2 regions of the Paenibacillus sp. 01T47 genome follow, and region 1 is predicted to be linked to the other one. Evidence: riboswitches for the same ligand, from Rfam matches in the RefSeq annotation. Region 1 holds a riboswitch; the other holds the start of a gene.
What was found. Region 1 has a riboswitch for ZMP and ZTP ahead of AC1DOV_RS08960 (IMP cyclohydrolase). Riboswitches for the same ligand answer to the same signal wherever they lie in the genome.
Positions count from the first base shown of each region.

Region 2: it holds a riboswitch for ZMP and ZTP, as region 1 does, so the genes downstream of both, AC1DOV_RS26485 (bifunctional 5,10-methylenetetrahydrofolate dehydrogenase/5,10-methenyltetrahydrofolate cyclohydrolase) here and AC1DOV_RS08960 (IMP cyclohydrolase) in region 1, are expected to answer to the same signal.

Region 1 covers NZ_JBFTPA010000003.1:347,037-352,151, forward strand. The annotation lists gene AC1DOV_RS08945 (SDR family NAD(P)-dependent oxidoreductase) at 1-684, shown strand, start outside; gene AC1DOV_RS08950 (DEAD/DEAH box helicase) at 710-2,128, shown strand; gene AC1DOV_RS08955 (S-layer homology domain-containing protein) at 2,241-3,479, shown strand; ZMP/ZTP riboswitch at 3,709-3,788, shown strand; gene AC1DOV_RS08960 (IMP cyclohydrolase) at 3,848-4,561, shown strand; gene AC1DOV_RS08965 (hypothetical protein) at 4,816-5,115, shown strand, end outside.
Region 2 covers NZ_JBFTPA010000017.1:121,374-126,488, reverse strand. The annotation lists gene AC1DOV_RS26495 (ABC transporter ATP-binding protein) at 1-368, opposite strand, end outside; gene AC1DOV_RS26490 (ABC transporter ATP-binding protein) at 372-2,096, opposite strand; ZMP/ZTP riboswitch at 2,278-2,356, shown strand; gene AC1DOV_RS26485 (bifunctional 5,10-methylenetetrahydrofolate dehydrogenase/5,10-methenyltetrahydrofolate cyclohydrolase) at 2,422-3,267, shown strand; gene AC1DOV_RS26480 (sugar-binding transcriptional regulator) at 3,345-4,301, opposite strand; gene AC1DOV_RS26475 (5'-nucleotidase C-terminal domain-containing protein) at 4,472-5,115, opposite strand, start outside.

The DNA.
Region 1 (5,115 bases):
CCAGTTTTGACTGGACGCAACATCTCGAAGCTAAAGGAGATTTCCGCTGCAATAAAGGGGAAAAGCTCGTTCTATCAGATGGACGTGACCGATAATGAACAGGTGAAGCGAACAGTAGAAGCTGTCATTGCGGAATATGGTAAAATAGATGTATTGCTGAACAACGCTGGCTACGGCAAATTCGAGAATTTTATGAGCATGAATGTGGAAAGCTTTGAGCAAATGATGGACACGAACTACCTAGGCATCGTACGCTGCACGAAGGCAGTTGTTCCTCATATGGTGAAGCAAGGAAGCGGACATATTGTAAACATAGCATCTTTAGCAGGCAAAATAGGCACTGCCAAATCAACCAGCTACACAGCCACAAAGCATGCTGTGCTTGGCTTTACTAATGCGCTTCGCATGGAGCTTCGGGAGCAGGGAATTCAGGTATCTGCGGTTAATCCAGGTCCAATAGATACGCCTTTTTTCTCGCTGGCTGATCCTTCCGGCTCTTACGTTAAAAATGTCAATTGGTTTATGATGAAGCCAGAATATGTAGTCAAAAAAATCATTCGTTTAATCGAGCGGAGAAAAGCCGAGCTTGACCTGCCGAAAACCGCAGCTTTTGGTATTAAACTATATCAATTGCTGCCGCGAACCATTGATCGGCTATTCGGCGGTATGTTAAATCGAAAATAAAGGTTTAAATGAGAGAGGATTAAAAATGAGTAAGCACACATGGTATGAAATAGGAATTAATGAACTGCTGTCGGATAAGCTCACAGCAAATGGGATTATTGAACCAACGGATGTACAGGCAAATACGATTCCGATATTGCTTGGAGGAAGCGACGTTTCAGCGAGGTCGCAGACGGGTACAGGTAAAACGCTTGCGTATTTGTTGCCGCTTCTTCAGAAGCTGAATTCGCATTCAAGCGCAATTCAAGCGATTATTTTGGCTCCAACTCAGGAGCTTGCGATGCAAATTGTTCGTGTAGCAGAAGTGTACGCGGAGCCGCTGAACATTCGCGTACAGCAATTGATTGGCGGAGCTGCATTAAAGCGGCAGGTAGAGAAATTGAAGCTGCGCCCGCAGCTGGTTATTGGAACACCAGGGCGAATTCACGAATTGCTTAAGCTGCGCAAGCTCAAGCTGAATGATGTGAAAAATGTTGTAGTTGATGAAGCGGATCAAGTATTTCAGCTCGGCTCGACAAAAGAGGTCGAGATCATTTTGCATAGTGTCGGTAAAGAGCACCAAATTGCTTTTTTCTCCGCGACATATCCGGATCAAATGGCTCGTTTTGAAGGACGCTGGATGAAAAACCCGGAACGCATTCAGGTTACGCCGGAGCATACCGTATCACAAACGATCGATAATTACTTTATCGTTAGCGACAAGCGTGATAAAACCGATACGGCAAGAAGACTTGTACGCTTGCTGAACCCAACCTCTGCGCTGCTTTTCCTAAATGATACCGACAACATTTCCAACTGGGAATCGAAGCTAAGTTATGAAGGCTTTACTGTTGAGGCTTTGTATGGGGATGCGGATAAACAGCGCCGTGCAGCAACATTGACACGTTTTCGCGAGGGTCGTTGCCAACTGCTGCTAGCTACGGATGTTGCGGCTAGAGGCCTTGATATTGAAGGTCTGCCGCTCGTCATTCAGCTTGATCCTGCATCGGATGCGGATCATTATGTGCATCGTGCAGGACGAACGGGCCGTATGGGACGTCCTGGTACAGTCGTCTCCATTGTTACGCCGCAGGAGCTGTTTATTATGGAGAAATTCCGCAAGCAGCTGGGCATCGAATTGACAGAACGGACAATGTTCAGAGGAAAGCTTCTTAGCGAGGAAGAGCTGCGAGAAGCAACAAAACCGTTTGCGGCTCGCCATGAAGCGAAGCTTGCAGATCGCTCAGAAGCGTTGCAAACGAAGCGAGCTGCAGAGAATAAAAGTGCAGCTGCTGCTCCGAAACAAACGAAGCTTGTAGAGACGAAAGCAGTAACTGCTCCGCCGAAACCAAAGCCAGCAGCGAAGCCTGCTCCTAAGAAAGTGGAGCGAAAGCGCGAAGGCAAAAACAAAGGTGCTCCTAAGTGGTTGAAAGCTAAACGCGAGGCCGATAAGGAACAATCATAAAAATTTATTTTGAAAGCCACCCTCTTAAATCGATCTGCCTCTCCCGAAACGTATGGGCGAAGGTAAAAAATGCGGCAAAACCCGCAATCGAAAAAGGAGTGTGGCTTTCTTGATGAAACAAACCATGTGGAAAAAGACAGCAATTTCTTCGCTTGCGCTGCTAATGCTTGCAGGCGGTGCGACGTCAGCTTTTGCAGATGGCGGTAAAGGCAAAGGGCATGATGGCGATCGTAATGATGATAAAGGCCGTCATGAGGACAAGGATGACAAGTATGACAAGGACGATAAACATAAAGTAACATGGCAATTTCAAGATGAGGACGATCTGAAGTGGGCTATGGAATACATTATGCGGTTAGCGTCGAAGGGCGTATTTACTGGCTACGAGGATGGTACATTTAAGCCTAATCAGAAAATCAACCGTATTGAAACGTTGACTGCTGCTGTCAGATTGATGGGTCTTCGCTCACAAGCGGAATCAGCAGATAAAATGAAAACGGACTTGCAATTTAATGATGGGGATAAAATCGCAAAAAAATACCCTTGGGCTGTTGGTTACGTTGCAGTAGCGCTGGAGAACGATCTATTCTCTGAGACTGAATCGGAAGTGAAACCGGAAGCAAACGCGACAAGACTATGGTCTACGATTCTTCTCGTAAAAGCGCTTAAACTGGAAGACGAAGCGAAGGCGCTCAATAATACGAAGCTTGACTTTAAGGATGCAAAAGAGATCCCTGCTGGATCTGTAGGTTATGTTGCTCTTGCTTTGAAGAAAGGTATTATTACCGGCTACAATGATAAGAATGGAAAAACTTTCCGTCCTAATCAACCAGTAACCCGTGCAGAGCTGGCAGCGCTTCTCGATCGCACAGATACGGAAATGCCTAATCATGATGCACAAGCCATTATAGGCAAGCTAAAAGCAGCTCCTGCTGATGGCAAGTTGACGGTTGTTAAAGGAGATAACACGGAGGTTTCACTAGCATTAGACTCGAATGTGTTTATTTTCCGAGATGATAAAAAATCGCCAGTGAGCTCACTCCGAGCAGGTGATGAGGTACTCGTTCGTACGTATCTCAATCGTATCGTATTTATTGAAGTAACGAAGTCGGCTCCTGTTAGTACAGCTTTCTCGGAGAACGGAATTATTAATACATTAACGTTCAACAATCAGGCGAAATTGACGACGGTTTCTCTCATTACTCGATATGAAAACTCACAGGCAGTTGTCACAACATTCAGCATTGATCCAAGTGTAGTCATCACAGGTGACTCCTCGCAGCTGAAGGCTGGTCAATATGTACAAGTAAAAGGCGACAATGGTACAGTTAAATCAATTGAAGTGAAATAAGGTTTATATAAGTGAAGGGCTGTCCTGAAAGTGGATTTTTCTACTTTTGGAACAGCCCTTTTTTCATTGCTCAACAATCAAAATTATAGCTTGCGAATCCAGCAGCGCTTAGTTTTCTGCATAATAAGCACGATACAATTCGTTAGAAAATATACGCGTTAACTTTCATAGTTAGTCTGTAATAGAGCTTGATTTCAATTGCGATATCGAACTATAATAAATGTAAATTTTAGGTAGGTGCAACTGGCGTAAACGTGGATGACCACGAGGGAGCACCTATTTCATATGTCGTGCGCCTGGGCAAAGTATTTGATCAATGATCAAATACTTTTTTTATTTTCAGATAAAATAAAAAGGTTGAGGTGAGTATGTTGCAGTCCTATGAAGATCAGTTATTTAATAATCCGTATCCTGGTAGAACGATAATCGTGGGGATGAGCCCGTCAGGAAAACACTATGTTCAAGTGTATTGGATAATGGGCAGAAGCGTGAACAGTCGCAACCGAATCTTTGAGCGTAATGAGCAGTTTGTAAAAAATAGAGCATATGATGCGGCAAAAATGGAAGACCCTTCATTGATTATTTATAATCCGATAAAGAGTATTAATGGGATGCACATCATTTCCAATGGAGATCAGACGGAAACCATCTATGAAGCGTATGGCAAAAAAGAAACGTTTGAAGATGCATTAAAAAGCAGAAAGTTTGAACCGGATGCTCCCCATTATACACCACGTATTTCCGGTATTATTGATACTGAATCAGCTGTGTACAGCTTGTCCATTTTGAAAACAAGGCAAAACGATCCGTCATTTTGCATCCGTCATTTCTTTCATTACGACTCTTTTACAAAAGGGATAGGTCATTGCATTCACACTTATAAAGGTGAAGAAAATGGTATTTTGAGATCTTTTGAAGGTGAACCGCTGGAGGTTCCTTTATTTGATTCAATGGATGAAACGGCTCAATTTTACTGGAGCAGCATAAACGCAGATCATAAAATTTCATTGCTTGTGAAGTTTATTCATACCGATGATCGTAAGGTGGAATTTAAAATAATAAATAAAAATCAGACGTTTTAGTGTCTCTATAATTAATTCCGACAAAAACGATGGGAAAAATTTAAATAATCGTTGACAGGGTCGTTTTTGAGGAATAATATAGGAATATATTCAAAGTGAGTTGAAAAACCATTTTGTAGGATGACAAAAGAAGATAATCTACTGGACCACCAGAGATTCAATAGGAGCGCAGTTCTGCGCCTTGTTGGGTCTCCTTTTTTTATCCAAAAAAACAAAAAAGCTCAAAGAGCGAAGCGAAAGGGATGTTTACAATCATGAAAAAACTAACACTAACATTAATTTCTGCAACAGTAGCCTTCTCAGCCCTAACCTATGTTGTCGTATCTGCCAAACAGGCGCAAGGTGCGCCTGCGGTGAAGGACAACGCTGCAATTGTTACCGAAGCAAAAGAAGAGAATCATTCCAAAATCATTACCGTTTCTGATACAGAGAAAAAATCAGAAGTAAACACAGCTGCAGCAGAAGGCGAAAAACAACAGCAAACAAAAACGGCGGACACGATAGAGGCAAATAAGCCTGAAGCAGAAAAAGTAGATGCGAAACAAGAAGATAAA
Region 2 (5,115 bases), on a different contig from region 1:
GTGCGGCTCATGAGCTCACCGTGATTTTTACTCGCGAAAAATGGAATAGGCAGCTTTTGCAAATGATTGAATAGTTCCTTGCGAAGGCTCCACACAGTTCGCTGCGATACTTCAGCTAAGTAAATGGCCTGAAGCCAACTAACTAAGCTGCCAGCCGCATAGATGCCGAGCATAAGCAGGCAGATTTGGAGCAAACCGTTATATTGTTTCGCAATAATATAATCATCCAAAGCCTTGCCAAGAAAATAAGGACCTGCAAGCGTAAGTCCTGCTGCAGCTATCGTGAGTGCAATAACCGCTAGCAGTCTAGCCCGCCCATGAAGTAAATAAGTGCCGATTCTTCTTAATGTCGTTAGCGTATGATTCATCTATCAAGCTCCTTGCTGGGAAAAGGCCATTTTCTGGTATAGCTTGCTTTGTTCAAGAAGCTCCTGATGCGTGCCAATGGCTGTAATTCGACCATTCTCAAGCACGATAATCCGATTTGCCTGCTGTACGGATGCAATTCGCTGACCAATGATAAGACAAGTGCTGCTCTTCATAATCTCTTGCAACGATTTGCGTATGAGTAAATCCGTTCTCAAATCAACCGCGCTTGTACAATCATCAAGGATCACAATTTTGGGTTTCAGCAGCAACGTCCTAGCAATGGACAACCGCTGCTTTTGGCCGCCGGACAGATTGACCCCGCGCTGGCCAAGCAGCGTATCATAGCCATTCTCCAGCTTCATAATGAATGCATGAGCCTCAGCTGCCTTGGCTGCTGCCTCTATTTCATCCTGACTCGCATCCGGCTTGCCATAGCTGATATTGTCACGAATGGTTCCACTGAACAGATGCGCCTGCTGGAGCACCATTCCGATTTGGCCATGCAGCTCTGCAGAAGCGATCTCGTTAATCGGATAGGAATCAATGCGGATCATTCCCTCTGTCGCTTCATAAAACCTTGGAATGAGGCTGACCAGCGTTGATTTTCCTGAGCCGTTTATCCCTACGATCCCAATCGTCTCGCCCGGCTCTATATTCAGATCTATGTCGTGAAGTATGTTTTTCTCCGAGCCTTCATAGCCGAAGCTCACATGGTCAAAAGTTATTCTGCCAGCTTGAATTTTTTTGGACTGCTCGTTAGCTTTTCGTTCAGCTGTCCATTTATCTGCCGGAACCTCCAGTATCTCATTGATGCGATCAGCAGAAGCCTTGGCCCGAGAGATTGCAATCAATTGATTTCCTAGTCCTAGAGTAGAAAAGAGAAGCTGTGTAATATAAGTTAAAAAGGCGGCGAGACTTCCCACTGACAGCGCCCCGTGCTCAGAGAGCATTCCCCCATACCATAATGCAGCTACAATACTAAAATTAAGAATGATCGACACAAGCGGCGTATTAAGCGCAACGATCTTAGCTGCTTTTAGACTGGCATGCAGTAGATTTGAGTTTGTTTCATTAAAACGTTCTTCCTCGTAATCGGACCGAACAAATGCTTTCACAACGCGGATACCGGACAAATTTTCTTGCATAACGGTATTCACTTGATCAAGCCGATGCTGCATCATTGAAAACAAAGGGACGGTAATCCGAGTTGTAATGATGAGGAAGAGAGCTAATAAGGGTATCATTGCGAGCAAAATAATAGACAGGCGCGGGCTGATGACAAAAGCCATGATCAGACTGCCGATAATAATGAATGAACTGCGTGCAAATACGCGGAGCAGCAGCAATACTAAGTTCTGAATTTGTGTGACATCACCCGTCAGTCTCGTCACGATGGAGCCTGAACCAAAACGGTCAAGCGATCGAAGCGACAGCGACTGTATTTTTTGAAACAGCTCCTGCCTCAGATCAGCCCCAAAGTTTTGCGATGCTATCGTCGAGAACACCGTGCAGCCGACACCTGCGATTAGTCCGATCAATGCGGCGATCAGCATTTTGGGCGCGGTGCTCGCGATTGCTGTGAGATCACCTGCTATAATGCCCTCATTCACAATGCTCGCCATGAATCGCGGCTGCAGCAAATCCATGACCACCTCTAGCAGCATAAACAGCGGTGCCAGCACAGCGCTCAGCCAATATTTCCTCAAAAATCTAGTGAGCTTTAACAACTTACCACCTCAATCTCCCATCATTTTGCGCAAACTGCAATAAAGAGGGCAGCGCGACCCGCTCCCTCTTGATAAAGTAATTATAGCATCCATCCTCTCGTTTCTACACCTAAATAATCATAAAATAATGTTAATGACTCGCTTTTGAACTTTCCACCTGTTAAAATCAAAATACCATTTAAAAGCTGTGCGTAACTGGCGGAACATGGGCAACCATGAGGAAGCGCACAGATCATTAGCCGTACGCCTGGGCAAAGGTAAGGGGACATACCCCTTGCCTTTTTATGTTTTTTTAACATTTATTTATAAGGGGCTGAGGTAGAAGATGACCGAGAAACTGATTTTGGATGGAGCCATTGTGGCCGATGCGATTAAAGAGCAGCTGAAAGAAAGAGTTGAGATTCTTAGCAAGCGGGGAATCATTCCATGCTTAGCGACGATACTGGTGGGCGATGACCCTGCGTCTGAAACCTACGTTCGAATGAAGGGCAATGCATGCAAGCGGCTTGGCATTGATTCCAAACGTATTCATTTGAACAAAAACATTTCAACGGATGATTTAATTGACGTTATTTTGCAGCTTAATGAAGACCCGCTTATTCACGGCATCCTCTTGCAGCACCCTGTACCGCATCAAATTGATGAGCGTGCTGCCTTTGAAGCGATTAGTATCCATAAGGATGTTGATGGTGTAACCGCGTTAGGTTTTGCTCAAAATGCATTTGGTTATGCCCAGTATCCGTCATGTACCCCTGCTGCTATTATGGCTATTCTTGATTACTATGAAATCAAGGTCGAAGGCAAACATGCCGTCGTCGTTGGACGAAGCCCGATTCTAGGCAAACCCGTTTCTCAGATGCTGCTGAACCGCAATGCAACCGTAACAACCTGTCATTCCAAAACAGAAAATTTAGCGGAGCTATTGCGTCTTGCCGATATCGTCGTTGCTGCAGTCGGCAAACCAAGCTTTATTCAAGGCGAATGGATTCGCGATGGCGCTGTAGTACTTGATGCAGGGTACAACAAAGGGAATATTGGGGACGTTGACTACGAGGCATGCCTAGCAAAAGCAAGTGCGATCACCCCTGTGCCTGCAGGCGTAGGTCCTGTTACGATCGCCACGCTTCTGAAGCATACGGTTGACTCCGCTGAGCGATTTGCACTTCAATAAGAGATATAGGAAGAAAAACGAGGGGATCTTATTTGCCGCTTTGCAGCTAAGATCCCCTCGTTTGTTCTATGGGATGTCTACACATCCCGTTCTAATAAATACCTCGCTGTAAACTGATCGGTAATGAGTACATTCGTGTAGCCGCCGCGCAGCGCGCCATAAATGCCATCTACCTTCTTCGCTCCGCCTGCCACAAGTATCGACTGGTCCTTGCGTTTCAGTTCATCGAGACTGATTCCAATCGTGCGCTGGTTCATGAGTGTTGAACAAATATTGCCTGTAATATCGATATAGCGTGAGCATATATCGCCAGCTGCTTTCTCGCGAATAATTTCCAGATCTGAATCTGTGAAATAATTGGCTCTAATTAATACAGAATCATCCGTAGGTGCTCCTACGGTTACAACGGCAATATTAGAAAGCTTCCCTAGCTCCAAAATATTGCGGATATGGCGATCCGATTCAATCGTCCGCTTCACAACCTCATGGTCAACAAGCGCCGGCAGCGGAATAAAGTAAGGTATCGTATGGAAAGCCTTGCCGAATAAATGAACAATTTCATAAGCGTATGTATTGGTTTCCGAATGGCTAACCCCGCCGTTGAGCTGCACGACCTTTACGTCGCGAACCGGCTTATCCTTAAGCTGAGAAGCCATTTGAAAGAGCGTCGTTCCCCACGTTGTCGCAATGATATCGCCATCTTTTACCGTATCGTATAAATAGTTCGCTGCCGCTTCGCCAATATACTTTTTTACGATGCTGTCCTCATACTGAGGCACAGAAACGATAACCGCTTTTTTCAGCCCAAACTTCGCTTCCAATCGATTCGCCAGAACAAAATTGTTTTCGTTCGGGTGTACGATTTTTATTTGAACATACCCCTCATCCTTCGCCTGCTGTAAAAATCTTGATATCGTAGGGCGCGATACCCCCAGCTTCTGAGCGATTTCTTCCTGATTATAATCCAGTTCATAATACAGCCTTGCTACATCAATCATTTTGCTAAGCTTATCATCCAGTCGATCATCAGCCATCCAAGTTTCACTCTTTCTATTTATGTCTAGAAATGCAAACGGTATCTACTCCCTCTAATTTAACATAGGTTTCAAATGAAGTGTCGCCTTCTTTGTATGAAAACAACAAATCTTACTAAAAAAAACGTCCCCCCCACTCATAACAAGTGGAATGGGACGCTTTTGCTTAATTAAATTCCGTTTCTTCCTTCATACTCTAGTGCGGACAAAATCAGTGTAACCACATCTGCTCTTGTTGCATTTTTCTTAGGTGCAAATTTATTGCCGCCCATGCCTGCTACTAGTCCTTCGGCTTGTGCCGCAGCGATATAAGGACGAGCCCATACAGGAATGTCACTCAAATCAGCAAACGTCGGCTTCGCCTTCGGATCAACTTTAATGCCTAGTGCGCGAACAAGAATTACGGTCATTTCCGTTCTTGTTAATTCACTTGATGGTCGAAGCGTATTATCCTCGTAGCCCGCAATGACCTTATCCTCGATAAGCTGTGCAAAGAAGGAGCGTGCCCATGCAGGAACTTGACCCGCATCTGCAAAGTCCAGCTTGCTTGTCGACGATTCAAGCTTCAGCGCTCTGCCAACCATTGTAATAAATTGTGCTCTTGTTGCTGTGTCTCCAGGGTGGAACGTACCGTCTCCATACCCATTAACAAACCCAATTTCCACTGCCTTCGATATAGCATCTGCAGCCCAGTGGCCGCGTACATCACTAAATGTGATGGTTGGCGTCGGTGTTGGTGTCGTCACCGGCGGTGTCGTCGGTGTTGGCGTTGGTGTCGGCGTCGGTGTTGTCACCGGCGGTGTTGTTGGTGTTG